2 regions of the Micromonospora sp. DH13 genome follow, and region 2 is predicted to be linked to the other one. Evidence: predicted binding sites of a transcription regulator. Region 2 holds the regulator's gene; the other holds the start of a gene.
What was found. Region 2 encodes HspR, which represses chaperone genes until heat shock. Its sites were predicted from a motif close to TTGAGTNNNNNNNACTCAA; they were not measured.
Positions count from the first base shown of each region.

Region 1: a site for HspR is predicted at 13,446-13,464, ahead of clpB (ATP-dependent chaperone ClpB). Genes of this name have one in related genera too.

Region 1 is NZ_JAHWGR010000013.1:161,723-176,259, forward strand. Features, by position in the region: gene LPA42_RS15490 (DedA family protein) at 71-946, shown strand; gene LPA42_RS15495 (helix-turn-helix transcriptional regulator) at 1,129-1,506, opposite strand; gene pyrE (orotate phosphoribosyltransferase) at 1,564-2,103, opposite strand; gene LPA42_RS15505 (SDR family oxidoreductase) at 2,272-3,057, opposite strand; gene LPA42_RS15510 (hypothetical protein) at 3,091-3,702, opposite strand; gene LPA42_RS15515 (hypothetical protein) at 3,814-4,728, opposite strand; gene LPA42_RS15520 (hypothetical protein) at 4,786-5,769, opposite strand; gene LPA42_RS15525 (polyamine aminopropyltransferase) at 5,810-7,408, opposite strand; gene LPA42_RS15530 (hypothetical protein) at 7,405-8,187, opposite strand; gene LPA42_RS15535 (DUF350 domain-containing protein) at 8,187-8,609, opposite strand; gene LPA42_RS15540 (DUF4247 domain-containing protein) at 8,644-9,069, opposite strand; gene LPA42_RS15545 (DUF2617 family protein) at 9,066-9,629, opposite strand; gene LPA42_RS15550 (DUF4178 domain-containing protein) at 9,633-10,265, opposite strand; gene LPA42_RS15555 (hypothetical protein) at 10,354-10,725, opposite strand; gene clpB (ATP-dependent chaperone ClpB) at 10,808-13,399, opposite strand; gene LPA42_RS15565 (hypothetical protein) at 13,531-14,537, opposite strand, start outside.
Region 2 is NZ_JAHWGR010000011.1:284-14,820, forward strand. Features, by position in the region: gene LPA42_RS12965 (hypothetical protein) at 1-299, shown strand, start outside; gene LPA42_RS12970 (hypothetical protein) at 313-588, opposite strand; gene LPA42_RS12975 (heat shock protein transcriptional repressor HspR) at 726-1,160, opposite strand; gene dnaJ (molecular chaperone DnaJ) at 1,193-2,380, opposite strand; gene grpE (nucleotide exchange factor GrpE) at 2,460-3,191, opposite strand; gene dnaK (molecular chaperone DnaK) at 3,239-5,095, opposite strand; gene LPA42_RS12995 (GTPase domain-containing protein) at 5,308-7,155, shown strand; gene LPA42_RS13000 (GTPase) at 7,152-8,849, shown strand; gene LPA42_RS13005 (hypothetical protein) at 8,905-10,125, shown strand; gene LPA42_RS13010 (phosphatase PAP2 family protein) at 10,210-10,797, opposite strand; gene LPA42_RS13015 (hypothetical protein) at 11,009-11,920, opposite strand; gene pdhA (pyruvate dehydrogenase (acetyl-transferring) E1 component subunit alpha) at 12,432-13,619, shown strand; gene LPA42_RS13025 (alpha-ketoacid dehydrogenase subunit beta) at 13,619-14,537, shown strand, end outside.

The DNA.
Region 1 (14,537 bases), on a different contig from region 2:
CGGTGCGGGCGGCGGCCGGCCCGGTCCGGGGCGGCGCGGAGCGCGACCGGTTCCGGGTTCGGTACCCTGTGTGGCCGTGGACACAGCAGAGAAGGCACGGGCGGTCTCCGAGACCGTCGCCCTGAACCCGCTCGATCCGAAGGATCTACTCCAGACCTTCGGGCTGATCGGTGTCTGGGTGATCCTGTTCGCCGAGACCGGGCTGCTCGTCGGCTTCTTCTTCCCGGGCGACTCGCTGCTGTTCCTGGCCGGCGTCGCCGCCTCGCCGGTGGCGGACGCGATCTTCGGCGACGGCACCCGGCTCTCCCTGGTCGGGCTGCTGATCGGCGGCCCGATCTGCGCGATCGTCGGTGCGCAGCTCGGGCACTGGCTCGGCGCGCGGTACGGCCGCCGCATGTTCGAGCGCCCCAACTCGCGGCTGTTCAAGCGGGAGTACGTGGAGAAGGCCGAGCACTACTTCCGGAAGTTCGGCCCGGCCAAGGCCGTGGTGCTGGCCCGGTTCATCCCGATCGTCCGCACGTTCCTCAACCCGGTGGCCGGCGTGCTCGGCATGCCGGCGAGGCAGTTCTTCCTGTGGAACGTCGTCGGGGCGATCCTGTGGGTGGACGGCATCCTGCTGATCGGCTACCTGCTGGCCGAGCAGATCTACAACGCGATCGGCGACAAGATCGACCGGTACATCCTGCCGGTGGTCGCGCTGATCATCCTGATCTCGGTGCTGCCGATCTTCTTCGAGTTCCTCCGCGACCGGCGGGCCCGCAAGCGGGGCGAGGTCATGACGGTGATCGCCGCGGCCAGCGCGGCCGGTGCGGTGGAGGCCGTCCGGGACGCGGTCGAGCACCACCACCACGACCACCACGGTCAGGCCCCGCACGGGCAGCAGCAGTTCCCGCAGCAGCCGCCGCAGGACGGCGGTCGGTGGCCGGAGCGCGGCGAGGGCCACTGACGGAGAAGGCGTACGTCGATGGCCGGTCCCGTTTCGACGGGACCGGCCATCGTTCAAGCCGCAATCAAGTAACGAGGCGACTGCCGGTTACCCGGGCAGGCGTCACCGTCCGGTGGTGGCGCCACCCCTTGCACGCCACCCGATGCCGTCCTGAGGCGGGACGGCCGGAACGGAAAACCTCGTCAGCGGGCCTTCTTGGTGGCCCGCTTACGCGGCGGGGTCAGCAGATCCGCGATCGTGGCGATCGCGGTCGGCACCAACCTGTAGTACGCCCAGACCCCGCGCTTCTCCCGCTCCAGCAAGCCGGCCTCGGTGAGGATACGCAGGTGGTGGCTGACCGTCGGCTGGGAGAGGCCGAGCGGCGCGGTCAGGTCGCACACGCACGCTTCGCCCTCGGGGGCCGACTGGATCAGGCTGAGCAGCCGCAGCCGAGCAGGGTCGGCAAGGGCCTTGAGGACCCCCGCCAGCCGCTCGGCGTCGGCGCGTTCGATCGGCTCGCCGGCAAGCGGCGAGATCTGAGGCATGGTCATTTCAGCCAACGCAGTTCCCACGTATTCCATCCTTCCACCAGCAGCATCGATCCGCCTGCATATCAGCAAGTCCGAATCGGCAAACTTTTAGGCCACAAGGCCGAGGTCAGCCAACGTATAGGCCGCCCGATACGGCAGTCCGGCGGCTTCCACCGCGTCGCCGGCGCCACGATCAACAATAACCGCCACACCCACTACTTCGGCTCCGGCCTCGCGCAGCGCCTCTACTGCGGTCAGCACGCTGCCACCGGTCGTCGACGTGTCCTCGACCGCCAGTACCCGTCGTCCGGCCACGTCCGGCCCCTCGATGCGGCGTTGCAGACCATGAGCCTTACCCGCCTTACGGACAACGAAAGCGTCGAGCGATCGGTCGGTCGCCGACGCGGCGTGCAACATGGAGAGCGCCACCGGATCGGCGCCCAGGGTCAGGCCACCGACGGCGTCGTACTCCCAGTCGGCGGTCAGGTCGAGCAGCACCCGACCGACCAACGGAGCGGCCTGGTGATGGAGCGTGACACGTCGCAGATCGACATACCAGTCCGCCTCCCGACCGGAGGAGAGCACCACCCGCCCGTGGACCACAGCCAGGTCGATGATGAATTTACGCAGGTCGTCGTGGTCCCCCATGGCGATAGAGGGTACTGCGCAAGTCTGGGAGGTGTGTGTGGGGTCCACCCCGGTCAGCCCCACGGGCGACCGATGGTTGGCGATATTCGGCTACTCTGTGCGATCGATTAGCCGGGCCGGGTCGGCCGAACCGCCGAAGGGGACGGTCTGCCGCCGCTGCGCCGCAGGTCAGCCGGGGCGACGGTCGTCGCGGCCCCGGGTGTCCCGGGCGAACCGGCGCAGCAGCCCCCGGGGAGCGTGCCGCACCGCCGCGACGGCCAGCTTGTAACGCCGTGACGGAACGCTGACCGTGCGGCCTTTCCGCAGGTCACGCAGGGCTTCGTCGACGACCTGCTCGGCGGTCAGCCACATCAGGCGGGGCGTGCCGGACATGTCGATCCCGATCCGCTCGTGCGCGCCGGTGCGGGTGTAACCAGGGCAGAGGGCCATCACGCGTACTCCACGCGGGCGGGTCGCGAGGTCGACGGACTCGCTGAAGGCCGTCACCCACGCCTTGCTCGCCGGATACGTCGATCCCGGCATCACGGGACCGAAGCCGGCGACCGAAGAGACATTTATCACTGCCCCGTCGCCCCGCCGGATCATCGGGCCGACCGCCGCGCGGGTCAACCGCAGCACCGCGTGCACGTTCAGCCCCAGCAGGCGGGACTCATCGGCCATCGAGGACCGCAGGAACGGCTGGTTGAGGCTGATCCCGGCGTTGTTGACGAGCAGGTCCACCTGCTCGTCGCCGGCCAGCCGCCGTTCCACGTCGGCGCAGCCGTCGGCGGTGGACAGGTCCGCCGGGATCACCTCGACGGGGTGGCCGTACCGGCCCGTCAGCTCGGCGGCCTTCTCCGCCAGCCGGGCGGCGTCGCGTGCCACCAGCACCAGGGCCCAGCCGTCGGCGGCGAGCCGGCGGGCGAACTCCGCGCCGATGCCCGCCGTCGCGCCGGTGACCAGCGCACGGCGCATGGCGGGGACCTGCTCTGGCGTCACGGACGATCCTCAGCGGGGCGGGTGGTGCGGGGCGGCGGTCGGTGCCGGCGCGGGGTGCCGCCGGCGGAACCAGGCGCTGGCGCTCGGCGAGACCAGCAACGCGGCTACCACAAGGTAACCGAGCGCCTGGCCGACCGAAAGCGCGGCGTTGGCCGCGAGCCAGAACTCCGGGTACGCGTCGCCGACGAGGCCCAGCAACTCGGCGGCGGACCGGTCGCCGGCGGACAGCCGCAGCGGCACGGCCCGCTGGCCGACCAGCGCGGCCACCGCGCAGCAGCCGAACAGCGCGCCCAGCCCGCAGACCACCCAGGTCGCCAGCCGGGCCCCGGGCCGGCCGGCGAGCAGCCCGGCCGCCAGGCCGACCAGCACGACGCCCACCAGCACCGTCACCACCGCCGAGGCGATCGTCGCGCCGCGCAGCAGGAGGACCACGTCGTCGACCTCCGCCGCACCGGCCGAGGTGCCGGCCGCCGCCGACCGGAACCGCCCGACGGTGCCGCCGAGGGCGAGCAGCGCGGCGACCGCCGAGGCCACGGCACCGGCGGCCATCAGCAGCAGCACCGCCGCCGCCAGCCCGACGGCCGCGGGGCGACGGGCCGGCACCTGATCGGGGTACGACACGACGAGTCCCTCCGGTAGGCGTCCGGTTGGAACCTACTCGGAGGGACGGTCGGTGTCGCCGTTATCCGGCGCGCCCCGCCCGGCTGGTCGCGGGCGGGGCGGCATCGATGCTCAGTCCGACGACGAGGAGGACGAGCCCGAGTCCGACGAACCGCCGGACGAGGAGCCGGAGTCCGAGGAACCGCCGGACGACCAGCCCGAGTCCGACGAGCCGCTGGAGGGCGACGGCCCCGGGTCGCCACCCTGCCCGGGCCCGGACGGGTCCGGCCGGTCGGACGGGGACGGCCCCGGCTGGTCCGGGTAGGGCGACTGGTCCGGGGTGGACGAGCTGTGGGTCCCGTGCGGGTACGTCGGGTGGCCGGGCTGGTAGCCGGGGGTGGCCGGGTAACCCGGGGTCTGCGGGTAGCCGGGCTGCTGCGGGTACGCCGGGTAGGCGGCACCCGGGACCGGCGGCTCCCAGCCCTGCTTCGGCTTGCGGAAGAACTCGTTCGCCTTCGGCAGGGCCAGCAGGATCAGCGCGGCCAGCACGGCGAGCAGGCCCGCGACCCCGAGCAGCAGGCTGACCGGGGTGTACCAGGAGGGCAGCGCCGCGGTCAGGCTGCGCTCGATCTCCTCGGCGCTCGGCGCGTCCCCGCCGGCCGACGGCCCGCCCATCGAGCCGGCCGCGCCGTTGATCATGCTGCCGCCGACGCAGCAGAGCAGGATGCCGCCGAGCACCCAGGTGGTGATGCGGCTGCCGTTGCTGCCCCGGTTGTTGAAGATCGCCAGTACGACGAGGACCAGGGCGAGGACCAGCATCAGCACGGCGCTGCCGATGGCGAAGCCGACGACGAAGGTGCCCAACCCCTCGGCCCCGCTCGCGGTGCCCGCGAACGCGTCCTCGAAGCCCTGCCGGAGCTTGCCGGCCACGGCGATCGTCGTGACGAGGTTGAGCAGCTGGAGCAGAGCGAAGAACATGAGCAGGTAACTGGAGATCGTCACGATGCCCGGACGGGCCCGCGACGGCGTGCTGTGGGTATCGACCATGACTTCTCCCTTCTAGATCACGACGTCACGGTATCGTCCGGAGTCCCGTGCCGCCCGTCAGCGGGCCCGGGACAGCCGGCGGTGCTCGGCCGTCACCACGGCGAGCAGGAACAGGTCGAAGGCCAGCGCGGCGACCGCCCCGAACTGGTTGACGGTGAAGTTGAAGATCTGCCCGAACAGCAGGTCGACCAGGATCGCCAGCTTGAACAGCCGGAACGCGCCGATCCGGTCCCGCCGCAGCCGGACGGCCGCCGCGATGCTGAGCACCGCCGTGGCCAGCGCGGACGCCGACACGCCGAGCACCGCGCCCCACTCCCGCTCCTCGTCCAACGCCCCGGTGACGCCGTCGACCGCCACCCCGACCACGGTCAGCGCCGGCTCCACCACCAGGTAGAGCACCACGAAACGGACCACCCACCGCTGGTCGGTCAGCCCGACGGCGACCCGGCGGACGCGGGCCAGCCACGGCTGCCAGAACCGGGGCGGCGGCGGTTCCCGGCGGGGCACCGCGTCGAGCAGCGCGGCCACGGCGGCCTCGGTCTCCGCGCCGGAGCCCCGGGCCAGCCGCAGCACCTGCGCCCGACGCCGGTCGGTGAGCCCGTCGATCAGGCCGCCGGCCACGGCGTCCAGGGCGTTCGCGGTCCGCTCCTCGGGGATCAGCCGGGTCCGCTCCCGGACCGCCTGCGTGATGACCACCAGCACCGCGAAGACGGCGTAGATGATGCCGGCGGCGGGGGCGTAGAAGTAGTCGGTGCGGGCCGTGACGAACTTGCCCACCTCGTCGATGAACAGGCCGAACCCGATCCCGCCGAGGATCGCGCCGGTCATCCGGGCCGCGCCGCCGAGGAAGACCAGCGCCACGCCGAGGCCGGCGGCCAGCAGCAGGCCGCCCCAGAGCACGTGCGCGATGTGCAGGCCGCCGCCGCCGAGCTGGGGATAGCCGGTGGCCCGCAGGAGCACCCGGGTCAGCAGCACGGCGGCCACCCCGGACAGCACGAACGCCTGGAGGTACGCCGCCGCGGCCAGCGCCCGGGGCGGCATCCAGTGACGACGCGACGGTCCGCGCACCATGGTCCCGACGCTAGTAGCCGCGCCACTCGACGCGGGCGTACTCCAGCACCCTGGGCCGCAGCAGCGTGGAGGCGGGCACGTCGAGCCGGCCCCGGTCGGCGGGGAAGTTCGCGGCCGACGCCAGCGTGCCGGCGGTGAGGAAGCGCAGCCGGGGGGCGTCGGCGGGCAGCGCCAGCGCGGGCGGGGCGGCACCCGGGGCGGCGAGCACGAACCCCCAGTCGCCGAAGCTGGGCACGTCGACGTGGTACGGCACGGTGGCGAAGCCGGCCTCGCGTACCGACGCCTCGATCGACCAGTACGACCGGGGCGCGAAGTACGGGGAGCCGGACTGCACGACGAGCCGCCCGCCGTCGGCGAGGACCGCCCGGACCAGCGCGTAGAACTCGACGGTGTAGAGCTTGGCGGTGGCCGTCTCGTCGGGGTCGGGCAGGTCGGCGACGACCACGTCGAACCGTTCGGTGGCGGAGCGCAGCCAGCCGAACGCGTCGACGTTGACCACCCGCACCCGGGGGTCGGCGAACGCGTCGCCGTTCAGCTCGCGCAGCTGCGGCTCGCTGCGGGCCAGCGCCACCACGGCCGGGTCGAGGTCGACGACGGTCACCCGCCGCACGTCGGGGTAGCGCAGGATCTCCCGCACCGCGAGCCCGTCGCCGGCGCCGAGCACCAGCACCTCGCCGCGCGGGCCGTTCAGCGCGGGGTGTACGAGCGCCTCGTGGTAGCGGTACTCGTCGACGGAGCTGAACTGGAGGTCGCCGTTGAGGAACAGCCGCAGGTCGGTGTCGGCGTGGCCGACCTCCCGCACCGAGCGGGTCAGCACGATCTCCTGGTAGCGGCTGCGCTCGGCGTGCACCACCGGGTCGCGGTAGAGCTGCTGCCGGGCGGTCACCTCGAAGTCGGCGGCGGTGACCCAGGCGTACCCCAAACAGAGCGCGACCACGACGGAGCCGGCGCCGACGGCGACGCGCGCTCGGCGGCTCAGCTCCGCCCGGAACACGGTGCAGACCAGCGCCACGCCGGCCACCGCGTTCACCGCGCCGACCACCAGCGCGCCCTTGAGCTGCCCGAAGACCGGGATCAGCAGGAACGGAAAGGCCAGCCCGCCGAGCAGCGCGCCGACGTAGTCGGCGGCGAACAGGTCGGCCACGGCGCTGCCGGCGGACTGCTGGCGGATGCGTTGCAGCATGACCATCAGCAGCGGGATCTCCGCGCCGATGAGCAGCCCGAGCACGAACGCGGTGCCGACCAGCGCCGGGCCGTACAGGTCGAGCCAGGCGAACGCGGCGTAGAGGCCGAGCACCGACAGCCCGCCGAGCAGGGCGAGGAGCAGCTCGACCACGGCGAACGCGGCGGCGGCCCGGGGCTGCAACGGCTTCGCGGCGAGCGCGCCGACGCCCATCGCGAAGACCATCACGCCGAGCACGATCGACGCCTGGCCGACGGCGTCGCCGATCAGGTAGCTGCCGAGCGCGACCAGGGCCAGCTCGTAGACCAGGCCGCAGGCGGCGCAGACGAAGACCGCGACCAGCACCGCCGAGCGGGCCAGCCGCCAGCGCGGCCGGGCGGCGGCGGGGGCCTCGCCGTCGACCGCCGCCGGCACCTCGGTGGTCACGCCTTCCCCGGGGTACGCCCGGCGGGCGCCGCCGCGCGCTGCCGGCCCCGCTGCACGAACCCGACGGTGAACAGCAGCGCGGTGACCAGCAGCAGCCCGCCGGTGGCGAGCAGCCAGCCCCAGCGGTCCCGCCAGAAGTCGCTGCCGGCGTCGGGCAGCGGGGCGGCGGTCGCGCCGGGCTGCGCGGTGGGGGCGGCGGCGGGCGACACCACGCCGGTCTCGGCGAGCAGCAGCGGCAGCGCCACGGCGGCCCGGCAGACCGCCCAGCCGGGGTCGTCGACGAACACGTCGGAGTCGAGGCCGAAGCGGGCGAGGCCGGTCTCGACGGCGTACAGGTCGGCGCGGTCGATGTCGGGCGAGCCGGTCACGTTGATGGTCGCCGAGTCGCTGCTCTCGCTGCTCTCCGACGTGTAGCGGACGTCGGCGGTCACCTCGACCCAGCGCGGGCAGGCCGGGTCGTCGACCACAGGGACCCCGTCGCCGAGGTTGGAGCCGACGCTGACCGGGGTGGAGCCGTACCAGCTCTCCAGCCGCCAGCCGTAGCAGACGCCCTGGCTGGCGGCGGCCTGGGCGAGGATCGGCACGGTGTCGGCCCGCTCGTCGGCCGCCGGGGCGGGGACGGTGGTGCCGCCGGAGTCGCCGTTGACCACGCCGATGCCGATGCAGCCGCCGACGAGGACGACGGTCACCAGCGCGATGACCCAGCCGTTGGCGGCCGACGACTTCTTCGCCGCCGGCTGGCCGGGCCGCCCGCCGCCCGGGTGCTTGCCGGCGGCCATCAGCTGATCGCGGCGGCGATGATCGCGCCGGTGGCGAGGTGCACGACGGCGGACACCCACACGGCGGGGTGCGGCTCCGGGTCGACCAGCAGCTCACCGAGCCGCCCCGGGGTCACGGCGTCGAGCAGCAGGAACGCGGCGGCCATGATGACCAGGCCGACGATCCCGTACGCCGCCGCGCCGACGAGGCCGAGCACGAAGTCGTCCTCGCTGGCGACGATCGCGGCGACCACGATGGTGCCGACGCCGAGCAGGTTGGACGACAGCAGCAGGGCGGCGTTGCGGTTGCGCTCGGTCCAGATCAGCTCGTGCAGCTTGCCGGGGGTGGCCACGTCGACCAGCCCGTAGCCGATGCCCATCAGGACGACGCCGACCACGCCGTAGGCGAGGGTGACCAGCAGATCGGTGACGAGGTTCTGCAAGGGGGACACTCCAGGGTGAGGGGCGTTCGTCGGGCTACTTGCCGGCGCCGGGGCCGCCGCCCCGGACGGTGCTGCCGCGTCCCCAGCCCCAGTGCGACCCGACGGTCGAGTGGTAACGGGGGTAGGCGGTGGTGAGGCGTTCGAGCAGGATCACCGAGCCGGCGGCGATCGGCAGGATCACCACCGAGTCGTCGTCGTAGCGCAGGTAGACGCCGCTGCCGTCGACGTACTGGTCGGCCGGCTGCCAGGCGTCGGTGACCTCCTTGGCGACCTGGCTGGGCGTCTTCGACGAGGTGTACGCCACGGCGTCCCGGCCGATGTCGCGGCTGGCCGCCCGGTTGTACCGGTCCTGCACGTAGCCGCGCGGGGAGAAGTTGCCGTAGAAGATCGCGAAGGCGGCGAGCAGCGCGCCGACCACGGCGACCGCCGCTCCCACCACGAACCAGCGTCGGTACGTCACAGCGCCACCTCCGTTCGCGACTGCGGGGCTCGCAGACCCGGCTCACTCCTCGCGCTCACAAGGGCCACCACCGTCTCGGTCAGGACCAGCTCGTTGGTCTGGGGGTACGCGTGCCAGGTGCGCCAGCCGACCGCCCCGTCCGGCGGGTCGGTGCGCACGGCGAGGGCGGTCACCGCGTCGGCGTCGCCGGGGAACACCCCGACCAGCGCGTACGGGTCGCCGGCCAGCTCGGCGCGGAGCGCGGCGACCCGGGTGCTCAGCTCCGCCCCGGCCGGGCGCAGCACGGTGGCGGTGAACCGGTAGCCGTTCGCCTCGTCCAGCCGGGTGGCGGGCAGTTCGGGCGGGCGGCCGGGAAGGCAGGCGACGGTTTCGGTCAGCTCGGTGCCGGCCGCGCGCAACACCACCTGGTGGGACGCGCCGAGCAGCCGCAGCCGCAGCCGGATCCCGCCGGGCAGGTCGAGGTCGAGCACGTGCAGCGCGGGGCGTTCGCCGTCGCCGAGGGCGAGGCTGAGGTCGGCGGCGCTGGTGTCGACGTACGGGGCGTCGAGGGTGACCAGCACGGGTCAGCTCACCTTCCCCGGCCCGGACTGCGGGTAGATCATCACGTCGGAGCGGTGCAGCTCGTCGCCCCGGGCCACCTCCCAGGCGGCGTTGCCGTACGCCTCGAAGGAGAGCCGCAGCTTCCCCGGGCCCCGGTAGTCGTGGTAGCGCATCGCGCCGGACGGGTCGAGGCCCGTGCTGCCGGTGGCGGTGAACCGCGCGTGCCCGGCCTCCTTGCTGACGTACCGGTGACCGTCGAGGTCGATGCTCGGCGCGCCCGGGGTGATGGTGAGCGCCGGATCGGTCGTCCAGAGCACCATGATCACATCGGGGTCCTCCTCGACGGAGAGCCAGAGCTGGCCACCGGCCGCGTCGTCGAGCAGGTGCTCCGACCAGGTCCAGCTGCCCTCCCTGAGCAGCACCGAGCCGCGCACCCCGTACGAGGTGCCGCGGATCTCGACGATGTCGCCGGGGCTCAGCCGGCGCGGGTCGCCCCGCAGCGCGTCGGCGTCGCGGTCCCGGAACGGGTCCACCGGGCCGGGCCGCCCGCCCGTGCGCCTACGGGAACGTTGCATCGCCACCACGGCGATGACGACACCGGCCACCGCGATGAGGCAGCCCGCCGCCGTCACCAGATACGCCACCGAACCGTTCAACCCGATCGCCTCCCCCAGTCGCGTCGGCGGAGACGGTAACAACCCCGCGCACGTGGCGAAACCCGAGCGGAGTTGAGTGATGACTCAGTTACGAACCGTCCTCGGGCCGGTTGAGCTGCGTGTTCGCGTACTCACCCAGCTTGGTCCGGCCCATGATGCAGCCGGCGAAGGTGACGAACTCGGCCTCGGAGCCGCGCAGCGCCTCCCAGGCGGCGCGGGCGGCGGCCGGGTCGATCCGCCCCAGCAGGGTCGCCGCGTACGCCCGGCCGGCCGGCGAGCCGTGCGCCAGCAGCCAGTCGACCTTCCGCCGGGCCCGCTCCGGGTGCGCGTCGAGCTGCCGCTCGACCTCGAAGTACGCCTCGGTCTCCGGCAGCACCGTGCCGGCGAAGCCGACCCCGCCGAAGGCGAGGGTGTCGGTGCCCGCCAGCTCCCGCACGGCCGCATCGAGCCGATCGCCCATCCTCAACCCCCTTGAAAGGAGGGGCCCCCTGTTAACGCAAAACGTTGTACAGGGGGCCCCTATTAACATCCACGCCAGCGGGTCAGGCCGCGGCGACCGTCAGCCCGTCCTTGCCGTCGGCCAGGTCGACCTGGACCGTGTCGCCGTCGCGGATCGCGCCGGAGAGCAGCGCCCGGGCGAGCTGGTCGCCGATGGCCGACTGCACCAGCCGGCGCAGCGGGCGGGCACCGTAGATCGGGTCGTACCCGTGCTCGGCGAGCCACCCCCGGGCGGCCTCGCTGACGTCCAGGGTCAGCCGGCGGTCGGCGAGTCGCTTCCGCATCCGGTCGAGCTGGATGTCGACGATGGCCCGCAGGTCGTCGCCCAGCAGCGCGGCGAAGACCACGATGTCGTCGAGCCGGTTGAGGAACTCCGGCTTGAAGTGCGACCGGACCACCGCGAGGACGCCCTCCCGGCGCTGCTCCTCGGCCAGCGTCAGGTCGCTGATCACCGACGACCCGAGGTTGGAGGTGAGGATCAGGATCGCGTTGCGGAAGTCCACCGTGCGCCCCTGGCCGTCGGTGAGCCGACCGTCGTCGAGCACCTGGAGCAGCACGTCGAAGACGTCGGGGTGGGCCTTCTCGACCTCGTCGAGCAGGATCACCGAGTACGGCCGGCGGCGCACCGCCTCGGTGAGCTGGCCGCCCTCCTCGTAGCCGACGTAGCCGGGCGGGGCACCGACGAGCCGGGCGACGGAGTGCTTCTCGCCGTACTCGCTCATGTCGATGCGGACCATGGCCCGCTCGTCGTCGAAGAGGAACTCGGCGAGCGCCTTGGCCAGCTCGGTCTTGCCGACGCCGGTCGGGCCGAGGAAGAGGAAGCTGCCGGTGGGGCGGTCCGGGTCGGCGACGCCGGCCCGGGCGCGGCGCACCGCGTCGGAGACGGCCGAGACGGCCTCGGCCTGGCCGACCACGCGCGCGCCCAGCGACTCCTCCATCCGCAGCAGCTTGGCGGTCTCGCCTTCGAGGAGCCGGCCGGCGGGGATGCCCGTCCAGGAGGCGACCACGGCGGCGATGTCGTCCGCGCCGACCTCCTCCTTGAGCATCGCGCCGTCGGCCTGGAGCCGGGCCAGCTCCTCCTCGGCCTTCGCCAGGTCGGCCTTGAGGGCGGGGATGCGCCCGTAGCGCAGCTCGGCGGCCCGTTCCAGCTCGCCGTCGCGCTCGGCCCGCTCGGCCTCGCCGCCGAGCCGCTCCAGCTCCTCCTTGGCGGTGGAGAGCTTGGTGATGTGGCTCTTCTCGGTCTGCCAGCGCTCGGAGAGGGCGGTGAGCTGCTCGCGCTTGTCGGCCAGCTCCTTGCGCAGCCGGTCGAGGCGCTCGGCGGAGGCGGCGTCGGGCTCCTTGGCCAGCGCCATCTCCTCGATCTCCAGCCGGCGCACGGCCCGCTCGATCTCGTCGACCTCGACCGGCCGGGAGTCGATCTCCATGCGCAGCCGGGACGCCGACTCGTCGACCAGGTCGATCGCCTTGTCCGGCAGGAACCGGTCGGTGATGTAGCGGTCGGAGAGGGCGGCGGCGGCGACCAGCGCGGCGTCGGTGATGCGTACGCCGTGGTGCACCTCGTAGCGTTCCTTGAGCCCGCGCAGGATGCCGATGGTGTCCTCGATGGTCGGCTCGCCGACCAGCACCGGCTGGAAGCGGCGCTCCAGGGCCGGGTCCTTCTCGATGTGCTCGCGGTATTCGTCGAGGGTGGTCGCGCCGACCATCCGCAGTTCGCCGCGCGCGAGCATCGGCTTGAGCATGTTGCCGGCGTCCATCGAGCCCTCGCCCTTGCCCGCGCCGACGACGGTGTGCAGCTCGTCGAGGAAGGTGATGACCTGGCCGTTGGAGTTCTTGATCTCCTCCAGCACGGACTTGAGGCGCTCCTCGAACTGGCCCCGGTATTGTGCGCCGGCCACCATCGCGCCGAGGTCGAGGGAGACCAGCTTCTTGTCGCGCAGCGACTCGGGCACGTCGCCGGCCACGATCCGCTGGGCGAGGCCCTCGACGATCGCGGTCTTGCCGACGCCGGGCTCGCCGATCAGCACCGGGTTGTTCTTGGTACGCCGGGACAGCACCTGGATGACGCGGCGGATCTCGGAGTCCCGGCCGATCACGGGGTCGATCTTGCCGTCGCGGGCGCTGGCGGTCAGGTCGACGCCGTACTTGGCCAGGGCCTGGTAGGTCTGCTCCGGGTCGGCGGTGGTGACCCGCCGGTCCCCGCCCCGGACGGTCGGGAACGCGGCGACCAGGCTCTCCTCGGTCGCGCCGGCGTTGCGCAGCGCGGTGGCGACCGCGCCGCCCACCCGGGCCAGGCCGGCGAGCAGGTGCTCGGTCGAGGTGTATTCGTCGCCGAGCGGCCGGGCGATCTGCTCGGCGGCGCCGATGGCGTTGACGAACTCGCGGGCCAGCGTGGGCTCGGCGATGCTGGAGCCCCGGGCGGCAGGCAGGGCGTCGACGGCGCGCTGGGCGGCCCGGCGCAGCTCGGCGGGGTCGGCCCCGGCGGCGCGCAGCAGGCCGGCGGCGGTCGACCCCTCGGTGTCCAGCAGCGACAGCAGCAGGTGCCAGGGCTCCACGGTGGCGTGACCGCGCTGGTTCGCCAGCGCGACGGCACCGGTGATGGTTTCGCGGCTCTTGGTGGTGAGACGTTCCGTGTTCATGGGCTCCCCCGGATCGGCGTGTCCACTAGGAAGGACACAACCAGAGTTGAGCCTATTCCGCTCAACCTTGCGACTGTGACCTGTGTCACTCAAGAGTCGGCTGGGCGGCGGGCGCGGGACGGCGCGGCCGGTCAGGCCGGGGCCAGCACCACGCGCACCCAGCGGCGGTTGCCGACCGGCCCGGTGGCCAGCAACACCTCGTCGGGGGCACGGCCCACCAGCGTGCCGTCGGCCAGCAGGGTCAGGTAGTGCTTGGGGGCGACCGGCCAGTCGAGCCGGTCGTACCGGCCGTCGGCCACCACGCCCGCGCCGTCCGGGCCGTTGACGGCGAACCGGCCGGTGGTCAGCGGCACCACGGAGTCCGCCCGCGCGGGATGCCCCGCGGCGGGCACCGCCACCCACCGGCCCAGATACCGCCAGAGCGCCGGGAAGCCGCTCCGGTCCGGCGGCCAGCCGACCAGCCGCGCCTCGCCGTCCGGCCCGACCATTGGCCGCACCACCCCGACCTCGCCGTCGGGCACCGGCACGGGGGTCGACTGCCAGGTGCGCCCCCGGTCCGTCGAGACCGCCGCGTACGGCTTCCCGCCGTCGACGCCGGCCACCACCAGCAGGCCGCGGGCCTCGACGACGCCGTGCGGCGCCGGCACGGGCGGCTTGGCGGGCAGGGGTGTCGCCCGCAGCCCCGCCCAGCGGACCACCCGACCGGTGGGGTAGTCGATCTGGAACCGGCCCTGGGCGGCCCGCCAGGCGACGGGCTCCTGGTCCCCGTTCGTGTGCGCGAAGGTGCGCCCGCCGTCGGTGGAGGTGTACCGGCCGTGCGGCTCGGCGAGCAGCATCAGCACGCCGGGGACGGCGTAGAGCTGCGGGTTCTCGGCAACGACGCGGGGGAGGACGAGCCGCCGCCAGGACCGGCCGCCGTCGACCGTGGCGTAGAGCACCGCGGGGCAGTCCCGCTCCGCAGGGCAGCTGGCGAAGAGGGCGTACGCCTGCTCGGCGGTGACGAACTCGACGTACGGGCGCTCGTACCCCTTGCCGACCGGGACCCGGACGTCGCGCAACTCGACGGCGGGGGCCGGGGGCGACGGCGACGGCTCGATCACGGTCGGTCGGGGCGACGGCGCGGTGCGGTCCGGCGGCG
Region 2 (14,537 bases):
TCTCCGGGGACCACCTGGTGCAGACGCTCTTCGAGTTGGCGATGGACCCGGCCTGCCCGGCCCGCCGGTTCGCGCTGCACTGCCTCTACATCTATGCCGCCGACGGCATCCGGACGAACTTCCGCGCCCACCCGAAGCGCCGCTTCCGCAAGCTGGTCGAGCAGTCGGAGCGGACCGGCGACGAGATGATGCGGACGTGGGCGCACAACAGCCGCGTGCTGCTGGCGCGCCCCCACCTGTTCGTCTACCGGGACTGGTGCGAGGGCGGCCTGGTCCGCGAGAACCGCCGCATCGGCTGACGCCGGGGCCGCCTCAGGCGGCCGTCCCGCCGCGCCCCTCGCCGCGCTGGTCCCGCCCGCCGCGCGCGTCCCGCGCATCCTGCCCGGAGCGCCGGTCGGCCTGCCCGGAGCCCTGGTCGGCCCGGCCCCGGTCGGTGCCGTGGTCGCCCCGGTCGGCGAACCGGCCCTCCCGGACCTTGTCCGTGAACCGGCCCTCGGTGATCTTGTCGAACCGCTGCCGGGCGGACTTGGCGACCCGGTCGAGCCGCTCCTCCGCCTGCTGCGCCACCTTCTTGGCCTGTTCCGACATGGCTCCCCCTCGCCAGCGCGGTGGGCCCGGATCGTGCGGGCCGGCCTGATTCGCAGGTTAGTGGAGCCGGCCCGGCCCGCGCCGGGGTTCCGGGAAGCGGACCGGGCCGACGATGCTCCGGCGGGGTGAGCGGCGGGTCAGCGGTCGCGCCGGGGACGCCAGACCACCAGGGCGGTGGAGGTGCGGTTGGTCGGCACCAGGTCGCTGCCCGGGAACCGGGCGAGGGACTCCAGCTCCGCCACCCGCCGGTACGCGGCGTCCAGCTCGGCCTCCAGCCGCGCGATCCGCTGCTGGGCCTGCTCCAGCAGGCGTTCCAGGCCGATGATCCGCTTGACCCCGGCGAGGTTGACCCCCTCGTCCTGGCTGAGCCGCTGCACCTCGCGCAGCAGCACCACGTCCCGGACGCTGTAGCGGCGCCCGCCGCCGGCCGCCCGGCCGGCCTGCACCAGGCCGAGCCGGTCGTACTGGCGCAGGGTCTGGGGGTGCATCCCCGCCATCCGCGCCGCGACCGAGATCATCAGCACCTTGGCCTCGTAGGCAGGGTCACCCGAGCCGACGTGCTCTCCCGCCATCCCCGCTCACCTCCGCACACACTCCAGCAGGCTCAACTGAACCGACGCACCCGGGCGTCGAGATGTTCCCGGGCGGCCGGCGGGGTCTGCTCGGCGAACGCCTCCAGCGCCGCCCGCGCCTCGTCGGACACCCCGGCCGGGACCACCACGTCGAGGGTGACCAGGAGGTCACCGGCCTTTCCGTCGCGGCGCACGACGCCCTTGCCCCGGGCGCGCAGCACCCGGCCGCTGGGCGTGCCCGGCGGGACCCGCAGGGTCACCGTGCCGTCGAGCGTGGGCACCCGAAGGTCCGTGCCGAGCACGGCCTCCGGGAAGGTGATCGGCACGGTCAGGGTCAGGTCGTCCCCGGTACGCCCGAACAACTCGTCCGGCCGCACCTTCACGTGCACGTACAGGTCGCCGGCCGGGCCGCCGCGCTCGCCCGGCTCGCCGCGCCCGTTCAGCCGGATCCGCTGGCCGTCGGCCACCCCGGCGGGGAAGCGGACGTTCAGCGTGCGGGTCTTGGTGACCCCGCCGGTGCCGTGGCACTCCGGGCACTTCTCCTCGACGACCGTCCCCACGCCCTGGCAGTTGCGGCACGGCTCGGAGAAGCTGAACGACCCCTGGTTGCGGTTGGTCACCCCGGCACCGTGGCAGACCTGGCAGGTCACCGGCGAGGTGCCCGGCTTCGCCCCGCTGCCGGCGCACGTGTCGCAGATCCCCGGCGCGCGCAGGGTCAGCGGGAGGGTGACCCCGCGTACCGCGTCGCCGAAGTCGAGCGCCACCTCGGTCTCGATGTCCCGGCCCTTCGCCGGGCCGCGCGCGCGGGCCGGGCCGCCGGCACCGCCGCCACCGGAGAAGATCGAGCTGAACAGGTCCTGGAAGCCGGCCCCGCCGAAGCGCCGGTCACCGCCGCCCGCCGCGCCGCCGAACAGGTCGGACACGTCGAACGGCTGCCCGCCGGGGCCGCCCGGACCCCGGGCGTTGCGCCGGAACTGACCCGAGCCGAACAGCGAGCGCATCTCGTCGTACTCGCGGCGCTTGGCCTCGTCGCCGAGCACCGCGTACGCCTCGGAGACGGCCTTGAACCGCTCCTCGGCACCGGAGTCGCCCGGGTTGTGGTCCGGGTGCGACTCCCGGGCCAGTTTCCGGTACGACTTCTTGATCTCGTCCGAGGAGGCGGACTTCTGCACGCCCAGCGTGGCGTAGTAGTCCTTCTCGATCCAGTCCTTGGTACTCACCGGTCCACCCCCTTCCACGGGACGTACCCCGGACGTCCCGTCCGCCCGGTGCGGACGGACGGGACGACACGGGTCGGCACTACTCCGGGTCGGCGACCGCGACCATGGCCGGCCGCAGCAGCCGCTCGCCGAGCTGGTAGCCCCGGCGCATGACCTGCACGCAGGTCGGCTCGGTCACGTCGGCGGACCTCTGGTGGGCCACCGCCTCGTGCCGGGTCGGGTCGAACGGGTCGCCCTGCTCGCCGAACGCCGACAGGCCGAACTTGCCCAGCGCGGTGGTGAGCTGCTCGGCAACCGTGCCGAACGGGCCCACCAGGTCGCCGTGCTCGCGGGCGCGGTCCAGGTCGTCGAGGATCGGCAGCAGTGCGGCGAGCACCGAACCGGTCGCCTGCTCCTGGACGAGGCTGCGGTCCCGGTCCACCCGCTTGCGGTAGTTGGCGTACTCCGCCGTCACCCGTTGCAGGTCTCGGGTCCGCTCGTCCAGCTCGGCCCGCAGCGCCTCCAGCTCCGCGCCGAGCGGCGGGCCGGCGGGCGGCGCAGCGCCCTCGACCGGCTGGGCCGGGGCGTCGACGACGGGCGGCCCGTCCACCGACGCGGCCTCGACCTCGATCTCGTCGACCACGATCTCGGCGTCCTCGACCAGGCCCTCCGCCGGGGTGTCGGCCCCGGCGTCGGCCGCGGCGGGCACCTCGGACTTACTGATCTTGCGGTTGTCACGGATGACGACCCGCGGCTGCTCTTCGGCGGTCGCGGAGCCACCCGGCGTCGACCCGGACTCCACCGGGTCGGCGGCTCGTGGCTTCTCCGTCATGCGGTTACCTCATCCCTTGGCCGTCGATACGTGTCCGAGGCGGATCGTCACTTCTTGTCCTCGTCCACGATCTCCGCGTCGACCACGTCGTCGGCGCCGCCGGCCTTGGCGCCACCGGTCGCGCCGGCACCCGGGCCGGCCGCCCCCGGCTGCTCGCCCTGCTCGGCCTGCTGGGACGCGTAGAGCAGCGAGCCGGCCTGCTGGGAGACCTGCGCGAGCTTCTCGTGGGCCGCCTTGATCTTGTCGATGTCCTGGCCGCCGAGCGCGCCGCGCAGCTCGCCGAGCGCCTCGTTGAGCTGCTCCCGGTTCTCGCCCGGCAGCTTGTCGCCGCTCTCGGCGAGGAACTTCTCGGTCTGCCACTGGAGCGCCTCGGCGACGTTGCGGGTCTCCGCCTCCTCGCGGCGGCGCTTGTCGTCGTCGGCGTGCTCCTCGGCGTCGCGGCGCATCCGCTCGATGTCGTCCTTCGGCAGCGAGGAGCCGCCGGTGATCGTCATCTTCTGTTCCTTGCCGGTGCCCAGGTCCTTCGCGTGCACGTTCACGATGCCGTTGGCGTCGATGTCGAACGTGACCTCGATCTGCGGCACGCCGCGCGGCGCGGGCGGGAGGCCGGTCAGCTCGAAGGTGCCGAGCTTCTTGTTGTAGGCCGCGATCTCCCGCTCGCCCTGGAACACCTGGATCAGCACCGACGGCTGGTTGTCGTCGGCCGTGGTGAAGACCTCGGAGCGCTTGGTCGGGATGGTGGTGTTGCGCTCGATGAGCTTGGTGAAGATGCCGCCCTTGGTCTCGATGCCCAGGCTCAGCGGGGTCACGTCGAGCAGCAGGACGTCCTTGACCTCGCCCTTGAGCACGCCGGCCTGCAGGGCCGCGCCGACGGCGACGACCTCGTCGGGGTTGACGCCCTTGTTCGGGTCACGGCCGGTGAGCTGCTTGACCAGGTCGGTGACGGCCGGCATCCGGGTGGAGCCGCCGACGAGGATGACGTGGTCGACGTCGGCGACCTTGATCCCGGCGTCCTTGACGGCCTGCTCGAACGGGCCCTTGCAGCGGTCCAGCAGGTCCTGCGTCATCCGCTGGAACTCGGCGCGGCTGAGCGTCACGTCCAGGTGCAGCGGGCCGGCGGAGCCGGCCGTGATGTACGGCAGGTTGATGTTGGTGGTGGTGGCCGCCGACAGCTCGATCTTGGCCTTCTCGGCCGCCTCGCGCAGCCGCTGGAGGGCCATCTTGTCCTGGGCCAGGTCGATGCCGTGCTCGCCCCGGAAGGTCTTCACCAGGTGGTCGATGATCCGCTGGTCCCAGTCGTCGCCGCCGAGCTGGTTGTCGCCGCTGGTCGACTTGACCTCGACGACGCCCTCGGCCAGCTCCAGCAGCGACACGTCGAAGGTGCCGCCGCCGAGGTCGAAGACCAGGACGGTCTGCTCCTTGGAGCCCTTGTCCAGCCCGTACGCCAGGGCCGCCGCGGTCGGCTCGTTCACGATCCGCAGCACGTTGAAGCCGGCGATCTCGCCGGCCTCCTTGGTGGCCTGACGCTGGCCGTCGTTGAAGTAGGCCGGGACGGTGATCACCGCGTCGGTGATCTGCTCGCCCAGGTACGCCTCGGCGTCCCGCTTGAGCTTCATCAGCGTCCGGGCCGAGATCTCCTGCGGGGTGTACTTCTTGCCGTCGATGTCGACGGTCCAGTTGGTGCCGATCTCCCGCTTGACCGACCGGATGGTCCGGTCCGGGTTCGTCACCGCCTGGCGCTTGGCGACCTCGCCGACGAGGACCTCCCCGTTGCGGGCGAACGCGACGATCGACGGGGTCGTCCGCGAGCCCTCAGCGTTCGCGATGACGGTGGGCTCACCGCCCTCGAGAACGCTGACGCAGGAGTTCGTCGTGCCGAGGTCGATACCGACCGCACGTGCCATCTTCGCTTCCTCGCTTCTTACGTTGGAGGCTTCTCGCGTCGGAGCAGGTGGCGGGGGTTGTCCCGCCGCTCGCTCGCCACAAGTTGAGTGAACTTGACTCAATAGTGCCACGCGTACGGCGATCGTCAAGTCGAGTTGAGCCGACCCGACGCAACCTCGCGTTCGGGGGAGCCCGGTTGTCTTACCTTGCGTTGGTCGGGCACGCTTTAGCGGTGACGACGCACGGCGATCCCGCCATCGGAACCGGTTCGCCCGCCGTCGCCGCCCGTACCGGCACGGGGGATGCCGGGGAGGACCCGTCCGGCCCTTCCGGGGACGACCTGCCCGCCGCGCTCACCGCCCTGCGGGCCGCGATCGGCGCGGCCCGCTTTCCGCTCGCCCTGCCCTCGGCCGAGGCAGCCCGACAGATCGGCGCGAGCCTCACCGCGCAGCTCGACGACTATCTCCTGCCCCGGCTCGCCCGGCTCGACGCGCCGCTGCTCGTGGTCGTCGGCGGCTCCACCGGGGCCGGCAAGTCGACGCTGGTCAACAGCCTCGTCCAGGCCCGGGTCAGCGCCGCCGGGGTGCTCCGGCCGACCACCCGCTCCCCGGTGCTCGTCTGCAACCCCGCCGACTCCGGCTGGTTCCGCCAGGGCGAGCTGCTGCCCGGCCTCACCCGCACCAACGAGCCGAGCGAGGATCCGGGCACCCTCCAGCTCGTCACCGCCCCGGCGCTCCCCGCCGGGCTGGCCTTCCTCGACGCCCCCGACATCGACTCCGTGGTCGACGCCAACCGCGCGCTCGCCGGCCAGCTCCTCGCCGCCGCCGACCTCTGGCTCTTCGTCACCACCGCCGCCCGCTACGCCGACGCGGTCCCCTGGGAGCTGCTGCACACCGCCCGGGCCCGGGGGGTGGTGATCGCCATGGTGCTCGACCGGGTGCCGGCGGAGGCCACCGACGAGGTCGCCGCCCACCTGGCCGAGATGCTCGCCGAGCAGGGCCTCGGCGCGGCACCCCTGTTCGTCCTCCCGGAGACCTGGGTCGACGGCCAGGGCCTGCTGCCCGACAAGGTCACCGACCCGTTGGGGAGCTGGTTCTCCCGGCTCGCCGCCGACGCCGGGGCGCGCGCCGCCGTCGTCCGGCAGACCCTCGACGGCGCGCTGGCCGCGCTGGTCCCGGCCGTCGCGGGCCTGGCCGACGCCGCCGACGAGCAGGGGGCCGCCGCCGACGCCCTCGACGACCGGGTCGTCGCCGCCTACCAGGGGGCCGAACGCGTCGTGGAGCAGGGGCTGCGCGACGGCCGGCTGCTGCGCGGCGAGGTGCTCGCCCGCTGGCAGGAGTTCGTCGGCACCGGTGAGTTCTTCCGCACCCTGGAGGCGCGGATCGGCCGGCTGCGGGACCGGCTCCTGGCGGCGGTGACCGGCCGGCCCGCCCCCGCCACCGAGCTGCGCGACGCCATCGAGTCGCAGCTCGTCACGCTGCTGCGCGGGGTCGCCGCCGAGGCGGCCGAGAACGCCTACACCGGGTGGCGGGCACACCCCGCCGGGGCGGCCCTGCTCGACCCGCCGCTCGCCCACCCGGGCACCGACTTCCCCGACCGCGCCGAACGCCTGGTCCGCGACTGGCAGCGCGGGGTGCTGGAGCTGGTCCGGTCCGAGGGCGCCGACCGGCGGTTCGTCGCCCGCACCGCCGCGTACGCGGTCAACGCCACCGGGCTGGCCGTGATGATCGCCGTGTTCGCCTCGACCGCGTTCATCCCGACCGGGCTGGAGGTCGCCACGGGGGCCGGCACCACGGTCGCCGGGCAGGCCGTACTCCAGGCGATCTTCGGCGACCAGGCCGTGCGTACGCTGGCCGCGAAGGCCCGGGGCGACCTGCTCGCGCGGGTCCGCGAGCTGCTCGACGCCGAAGCCACCCGGTTCCTGTCCCGCACGGCGACCGCCCGGCCGGCGGCGGACGCCGGAGACGCCCTGCGGACGGCCGCCGAGCAGGTCGAGCAGGCCCGGCACCGCAGCGGCCTCGTGGCGGCCGGCGCGGCGGCCCTGCCCCCGGCCCTGGCCCCGGAAGGCGGAGCGCGGTGACCCCGAACCTCGTCGGCCGGGTGCGCGAGGCGCTGCGCGGCGACCAGCGGGTCGACCCGGACGCGCTGATCGCCCGCCTGGCGGCCGTCCGGCGGTTCCTCGAAGCGGCCGACGGCCAGCTCCCGGACACCCAGCTCGTGCCCGCGCACACCCTCGTCGAACGGGCCGGCACGCGGCTCGCGCTCTCCCGCGACCACACCGTCGTCGCCCTCGCCGGTGCCACCGGCAGCGGCAAGTCGAGCCTGTTCAACGCGCTCGCCCGGTTCGAGTTGTCCCCGGTCGGGGTGCGCCGCCCCACCACCGGCGTGGCGCACGCCTGCGTCTGGGGCCCGCTCGACGGCGCGACCCGGCTGCTCGACTGGACCGGCGTGCTGCCCCGGCACCGGTTCGTCCGGGAGAGCGCGCTCGACGGCGACGACGAGTCGGCCCTGCACGGGCTCGTCCTGCTCGACCTGCCCGACTTCGACTCGGTGCAGCGGTCGCACCGGCTGGAGGTCGACCGGCTGCTCGGCCTGGTCGACCTGGTGATCTGGGTCGTCGACCCGCAGAAGTACGCCGACCGGGTGGTCCACACCAGCTACCTGCGCGAGTTCCACCGGCACCGGGACGTGACGCTGGTCGTGCTCAACCAGGCCGACCGGCTGCCCCCGGCCGAGCTGCCCCGCGTCCTGGCCGACCTGCGCCGGCTCCTCGACGCCGACGAGCTGGGCGGGGTGCCGCTGCTGACCACCACCGCCGTCGACCCGAACGGGATCACCGAGCTGCGGGCCACGCTGGAGCGCACCGTCGCCGAGCGGCAGGCCGCCCTGCGCCGCCTCGCCGGCGACGTCGACACGGTCGTCGCCGGGCTGGCGGAACTGGTCGCCGCCGAGCCCCCGACCGACGTGCCGGACACCGGCCCCTCCTCGGGGCTGACCCGGGCGCTGGCCGGCGCGGCCGGGGTGCCGGCGGTGGCGGAGGCGGTCGAGGGGGCCTACCGGCACCGGGCCGCCGCGAGCACCGGCTGGCCGCTGGTGCGCGGCTGGCGGCGGCTGCGCCCCGACCCGCTGCGCCGGCTGCACCTGCCCGGCCCGCCCACCGGCGGCGGCGACGTCGTCGACCCGGCGGAGAGCCCGGTCGCCGCGACCTCCGTACCCGAACCGAGCGCCGCGCAGCGCTCGGCGCTGGGGCTGGCCGTGCGGGCGGTGGCCGACCGAGCCGGCACCGACCTGCCCGACCCGTGGGCGACCGCCGTGACCACGGCCGCCCGGTCCCGGCTCGGTGACCTCCCGGACGCCCTGGACCGCGCGGTGGCGCAGACCGACCTCGGGCTGGACCACCGGCCCGCCTGGTGGCGGATCGTCGGCGGGATGCAGTGGCTGGTCACCCTCGCGGCCGTGGCCGGCCTCGGCTGGCTCGCGCTCGGCTACGCGCTGCGCGCGCTCGGCCTGCCCGCCCTGGACTATCCGCGCGTCGGTGAGGCACCGCTGCCCACCGTGCTGCTGCTCGGCGGCCTGCTCGCCGGGCTGTTGGTGGCCGCGTCGACCAGGCCCGTGGTGCGGTGGGCGGCCCGCCGGGCGCGCGGCCGGGCCGAGAAGCGGCTCACCCTCGCCGTCGGCGCGGTCGGGCAGGAGCACGTGGTGGAGCCGGTGCGGGCGGTGCTGGCCCGCCACGGGCAGGCATGGCAGGCGCTGCGGGACGCCGCCCGCCGCTGACGACCGGCGTCTTTCTTCGCTGTTCGGGGACCGTCGGCGGGCGTAGGGTCGACGCATGGCCACGCCTCAGACCCCCTACGACGCGGTGCTGCACGCCGCACGCGACGTGACCAGGCTCGACACCGCTCTCGATGCCGAGATGCTCGGCGCGGCGCTGCTCGGCAGCGTCTACTCGGTCGCGGAGACCGACCGGGAGGCGGCCGTCCGGGAGTTCGTCACGGGCTTCCTCGCCGCCACCTCCCGCCGCCGCACGGCGGCGGCGAGGACCATCCGCTCCGTCTTCGCCGCCCTGGTGCCCGACGCCGAGGGCGCGGCGAAGGTCAACCCCGGCACCCAGGCCCCGGCCTGGTCCGCGCACCTCGGGCGGGTGCACCTCACCGGCACCTGGAGCTACGGCGACGTGTACGGCGACCAGACCTCCTACCTCGCCACGTTCGCCTACGACGACGCGGCCGGCGGCCCCGAGCACGCGCTGGTGGCCCTGGTCGACCACAACATCGGCATCACCAAGGACGTCTTCGTGGGCGGCCCGGCGGGACGCATCGTCGAGCAGGTCCGGGAGATGGTCGACGGCGACGAGCTGACGTGGTTCCGGGAGGAGGACCCGGCCCGGATGCACGGCGAGGTCGGCCGGCACCTGGCCGTCACCGACGACCTGGGCGAGCTGCCCGCCGAAGGGTCCCTCGCCACCGACCGGGCGCTGGCCGGTGCCCGGCTGGCGCTGCTGCCCCCGCCGACCGCCGGGGCCACCCGGGACGCCGAGCCCCTCTCCGGCGACCAGCGCACGGAACTGGTCCGGGCGTTCCTCGCCTCGCCCGAGGCCGCCCGCTACGACCTCGACCCGTCCGACGACGCGGGGCTGGCCTCGCTGCACTTCTGCCTCAGCCTGCTGCTCGACCACGCGGCGAGCTTCCCCGACGCCGACGCGCTGCGCTGGAGTCCCACGGTCGCCGAGCTGTTCCTGCTCGACTGGGTGCACCGGCGGGCCGTGCTCGACATGGACGACGCCGCGATGCTGCCCCGGGTGCTGCGCGGCTGGGCGGCCTACGCGGCCCGGCGCAAGGGGCTGCCGCAGGCGGCGGCGGAGCGCACCGACACGGCCGTCGAGGAGATGATCCCCGAGTTCGCCCGCCTCTACTCCACCGGCGAGCGCCGCAGCCCCGCCACGGCGGCGGTGGCCCAGCTGATGGCCGACGGGGTGGACCCGGACGACCCGGCCGCCCTCGACGCCTGGATCGAGGCGAACCGGCACCGGCTCGCCGACGACGGGGCCTGACCCGGCACGACCCCCACCGCGGCGCCTGACCCGGCTCGGCCCGGCCCTGGTCGAAGGGCCTGGCCGGGCCGGCAGGCGGTCCGCTCAGGTCAGCGCGCCGTAGACGGCTCCGGCCACCAGCCCGCCGACCGTCCCGCCGATCAGCACCTGGGGCAGGGTGTGGGCCCGCAACCGCACCCGGGACCAGCCGGCAAGCACCGGCACCGGCACGGCGGCCAACAGCGGGGGGCCGAAGGTGAGCACCAGCACCACCACCGCGCCGGCGGCCACGGCCGTGTGGATCGACATCTTCCACCAGTGGCTCACGGTCACCGCCACCACGAGCCCCACCACGCCGGCCGCCACCAGCGCCAGCAGCGGGCGGGGGGCACCGAACGCGGCGAGCAGTGCCCAGCCGACCGCCGCCGAGGCGAGCCCGAAGAGCAGCGGCGTCCGGCGCTGTTCCCGCACACCGACGTGGTGGTCGGTGAGTCGCCCGCGGCGTACCCCGCCGACGATGTACGCGAACGGAATCCCGCTGGCGAAGACGGTGGCAAGCAGCCCCCAGGCCAGCCCGTGCGCGCCGCCGTTCCCGCCGAACCAGCCGACCAGCATGGTCAGCACGGTCACCAGGACGGCGGGCGCGGTCAGCTCGGTGATCAGGCGGGCGGCGCGCAGCCCGGGGCCGGGCATGACGTGGAGGCGCTCTTCTTCCGCTGGGGGACGATCCGGTCTGCTCAGCCCTGTCGCTCCCCGCCGTGCGGCCCCGGTCGTCGCTTACCGCCGTGCGGCCCCGGTCGCCGCTCGCCGACCTGCGGCCCCGGTCGTCGCTCGCCGGTCTGCGATCTCGGCCGGGTGCCCGGGCCATCGTCACGCGGGCCGGGCCGGCCGGCGGTAACCGGCCTCACCGGGTGGCGGGTGGGCGGTCGTCGCCCACGGCGGGGCCGACGGGCGAGCCGGTGGTGGGCTGCGGCGGCACAGCCGGAGTCTGCGGCGTCGGGCTGGGGTGGCTGGACGGGGTGGACGCCGGGCGGCGGTGTGTGGGCGGCCTGGGCACCGCCGTGGGCACGACCGGGGACACCGCAGGAGTGGTCGGGAACGCCGGGGGAGCGACCTGGGGCGCGGTGAGAGCGGTCTCGGGGACTGGTCCACCGGTCGTCGTCGGGTCGGGGCCGGCGGTGGGCTCCGCGCTCGCGGTCGGCTCGGTGCCCGACGACGGGCTCGGCACCTGGGCCGAGGCGGAGAGGGTCGCCGTCGGCTCGGTCGGCGGCGTGGTCGGAGGCATGGGTTCCCCGGTCGGCGCCGGGGCCGGGGAGGGGTGCGGCGTCGGGGTGGGGGTCGGGGTCACGGTGGGCGGCGGGGGCAGGGTAGGCACCCGGGGCGGCGGGCGGTGGACCGCCTCGGGATCCGACCGGTCGGAGGCGGCCGGCACGATCGGCGCGGGCGCGGGCGGCGGAAGGCCCGGACCGGGCAGCTCGGGCTGCGGCACCGCGGCCGTGCCCGGCGGGGTCGAGGGGGCGGTCGCGGGCTGGCCGGTCGCCGGCACGATCACCGGCCCGACGGAACGCGTGGGGATGAACGGGGTGCTGCTGTCGGGGAGTGCGGTGCTGCCCACGGTGGCCGACCCGGTGCTGATGGCGGCGAGGATCGGCATGGAGGCGGTGCCGGCGAGCAGGGCGACCGTGAAGAGGTATCCGCGCCCGGGGGCACCGGAGCCGGGGGCGCGGTGCGCCCCGACGACCCGACGAAAGCTGCCCCCGGCCGCACGGTGCCGGCCGAGCAGCGGCACGGTGGGACCCTCACCTGGCTGGGACACGCGCACTCCTCGTCCGTCGTCGATCATCGATGCGGGACGGGCGATCCCCCAGGGACCAAAACGGGCATAAACCCATGAAACGCCCGACCGGCATCATCAGCTTGACTCAGTGACGGCCAGTTCACCAGGAGCCACCGCGTGTCGACACACAAATTGTCCGGCCCGCCCCGGTCACTCACGATCCTCCGGGGACAGCGGGCCCCACCAGCCACAAACCCGACAGCGCCCGGAATCCGGGGCGGGCGTACTGTGGGCGCGCTCACCTCCTCTGCCATCATTTGGGGCACGACGGCAACGCAGCCGCGACCTCCGCGCACCCTGCGGCAGGCGCGGTACGACGCCGGCGCTCCCGAACCGGGTTCGCACGGAATCCGGCTCACGCCGCGCGGCAACCCTCACCGGGGCTAGGCGCGGCCGCCAGGAACCAGTCCGGCACCAGCCGGGCGGGTGCACACACTGCGCGGAGCGGGTCACCCCCGGTGCCGGCGCAGACCACGACAGGGAGAGACGGATGGCAAAGGGCGACCCCGGGGTCACCACCACCCGCGGCCGGCGAGCCGCACCCCGTGCCAAGCGAACGGCCGCGACGGCTGGCGGCGACCCGGAACTCGTGCAGCTGCTCACGCCCACCGGAGAGCGTGTCGAGAGCGCGTTCGGGCCGGACGGCACGGAGTACCGCGTCGACTTCACCGACGAGGAGTACCGAGGGCTCTACCGCGACCTCGTGCTGGTCCGCAAGCTCGACGCCGAGGCCACCGCGTTGCAGCGGCAGGGCGAGCTGGGGCTGTGGGCCAGCCTGCTCGGCCAGGAGGCGGCACAGGTCGGCTCCGGGCGGGCGCTGCGCAGCCAGGACATGGCCTTCCCGACCTACCGCGAGCACGGCGTGCTCTATTGCCGTGGCATCGACCCGATCATGCCGCTCGGCCTGTTCCGGGGCGTCGACCAGGGCGGCTGGGACCCGAACGAGTTCAAGTTCAACATGTACACGATCGTCATCGGGGCGCAGACCCTGCACGCGACCGGGTACGCGATGGGCGTCCACATGGACGGCAAGACCGGCGGCGACGACGGCGAGGCGGTGATCGCCTACTTCGGCGACGGTGCGACCAGCCAGGGCGACGTGAACGAGGCGTTCGTCTGGGCCAGCGTCTTCAACGCCCCGCTGGTGTTCTTCTGCCAGAACAACCAGTACGCCATCTCCGAGCCCCTGGAGCGGCAGACCCGCGTCCCGCTCTACCAGCGGGCGCGCGGCTTCGGCTTCCCCGGCGTACGGGTGGACGGCAACGACGTGCTCGCCTCGTACGCGGTGACCCGGCACGCGCTGGACAACGCGCGGCACGGCCAGGGCCCGAGCCTGATCGAGGCGTACACCTACCGGATGGGGGCGCACACCACCTCCGACGACCCGACCCGCTACCGGATCGCCAGCGAGGTCGAGGCCTGGCAGGCCAAGGACCCGATCGCCCGGATGAAGGCGTTCCTGGAGAAGCAGAAGATCGCCGACGGGTCGTTCTTCGCCGAGGTCGACGAGCAGGCCCGAGCCGAGTCGGTGCACCTGCGCGAGCGGGTGCTCGCCATGCCCAACCCCGAGCCGGTGACGATGTTCGACCACGTCTACCCGCACGGGTCCCCGGAGCTCGACGAGCAGCGGGCGCAGTTCAGCCGCTACCTGGAGTCGTTCGAAGGGAGCGCCCACTGATGGCCACGGAGACGCTCACCCTCGGCAAGGCCCTCAACGCCGGCCTGCGCCGGGCCCTGGAGCACGACCAGAAGGTCGTCATCATGGGCGAGGACGTCGGCAAGCTCGGCGGCGTGTTCCGGATCACCGACGGCCTCCAGAAGGACTTCGGCGACCAGCGGGTGATCGACACCCCGCTGGCCGAGTCCGGCATCATCGGCACCGCGGTCGGCCTGGCCATCCGCGGCTTCCGCCCGGTCTGCGAGATCCAGTTCGACGGCTTCGTCTACCCCGCGTACGACCAGATCGTGTCGCAGGTGGCGAAGATGCACTACCGCTCGCAGGGCAAGGTGCGCATCCCGATGGTGATCCGCATTCCGTACGGGGGCGGCATCGGCGCGGTCGAGCACCACTCGGAGTCGCCGGAGGCGTACTTCGCGCACACCGCCGGCCTGAAGGTCGTGACCTGCGCCAACCCGCAGGACGCGTACTGGATGATCCAGCAGGCGGTCGCCTCGGACGACCCGATCGTCTTCCTGGAGCCGAAGCGGCGCTACTGGGAGAAGGGCCCGGTCGACCTGGAGGCCCCGCTGTCGGCGGCGTACCCGCTGCACTCGGCCCGGGTAGTGCGGGCCGGCACGGACGCCACCGTCCTGGCGTACGGGCCGATGGTGCGGACCTGCCTGGACGCGGCGGCCGCCGCGGCCGAGGACGGCCGGGAGCTGGAGGTCGTCGACCTGCGCACGCTCTCCCCGCTGGACCTCACCGCCGTGTACGAGTCGGTGCGGCGCACCGGCCGGTGCGTGGTGGTGCACGAGGCCCCGGGCAACCTGGGTCTGGGCGCGGAGATCGCCGCCCGGGTCACCGAGGAGTGCTTCTACTCGCTGGAGGCCCCGGTGCTGCGGGTGACCGGCTTCGACACCCCCTACCCGGCGTCCC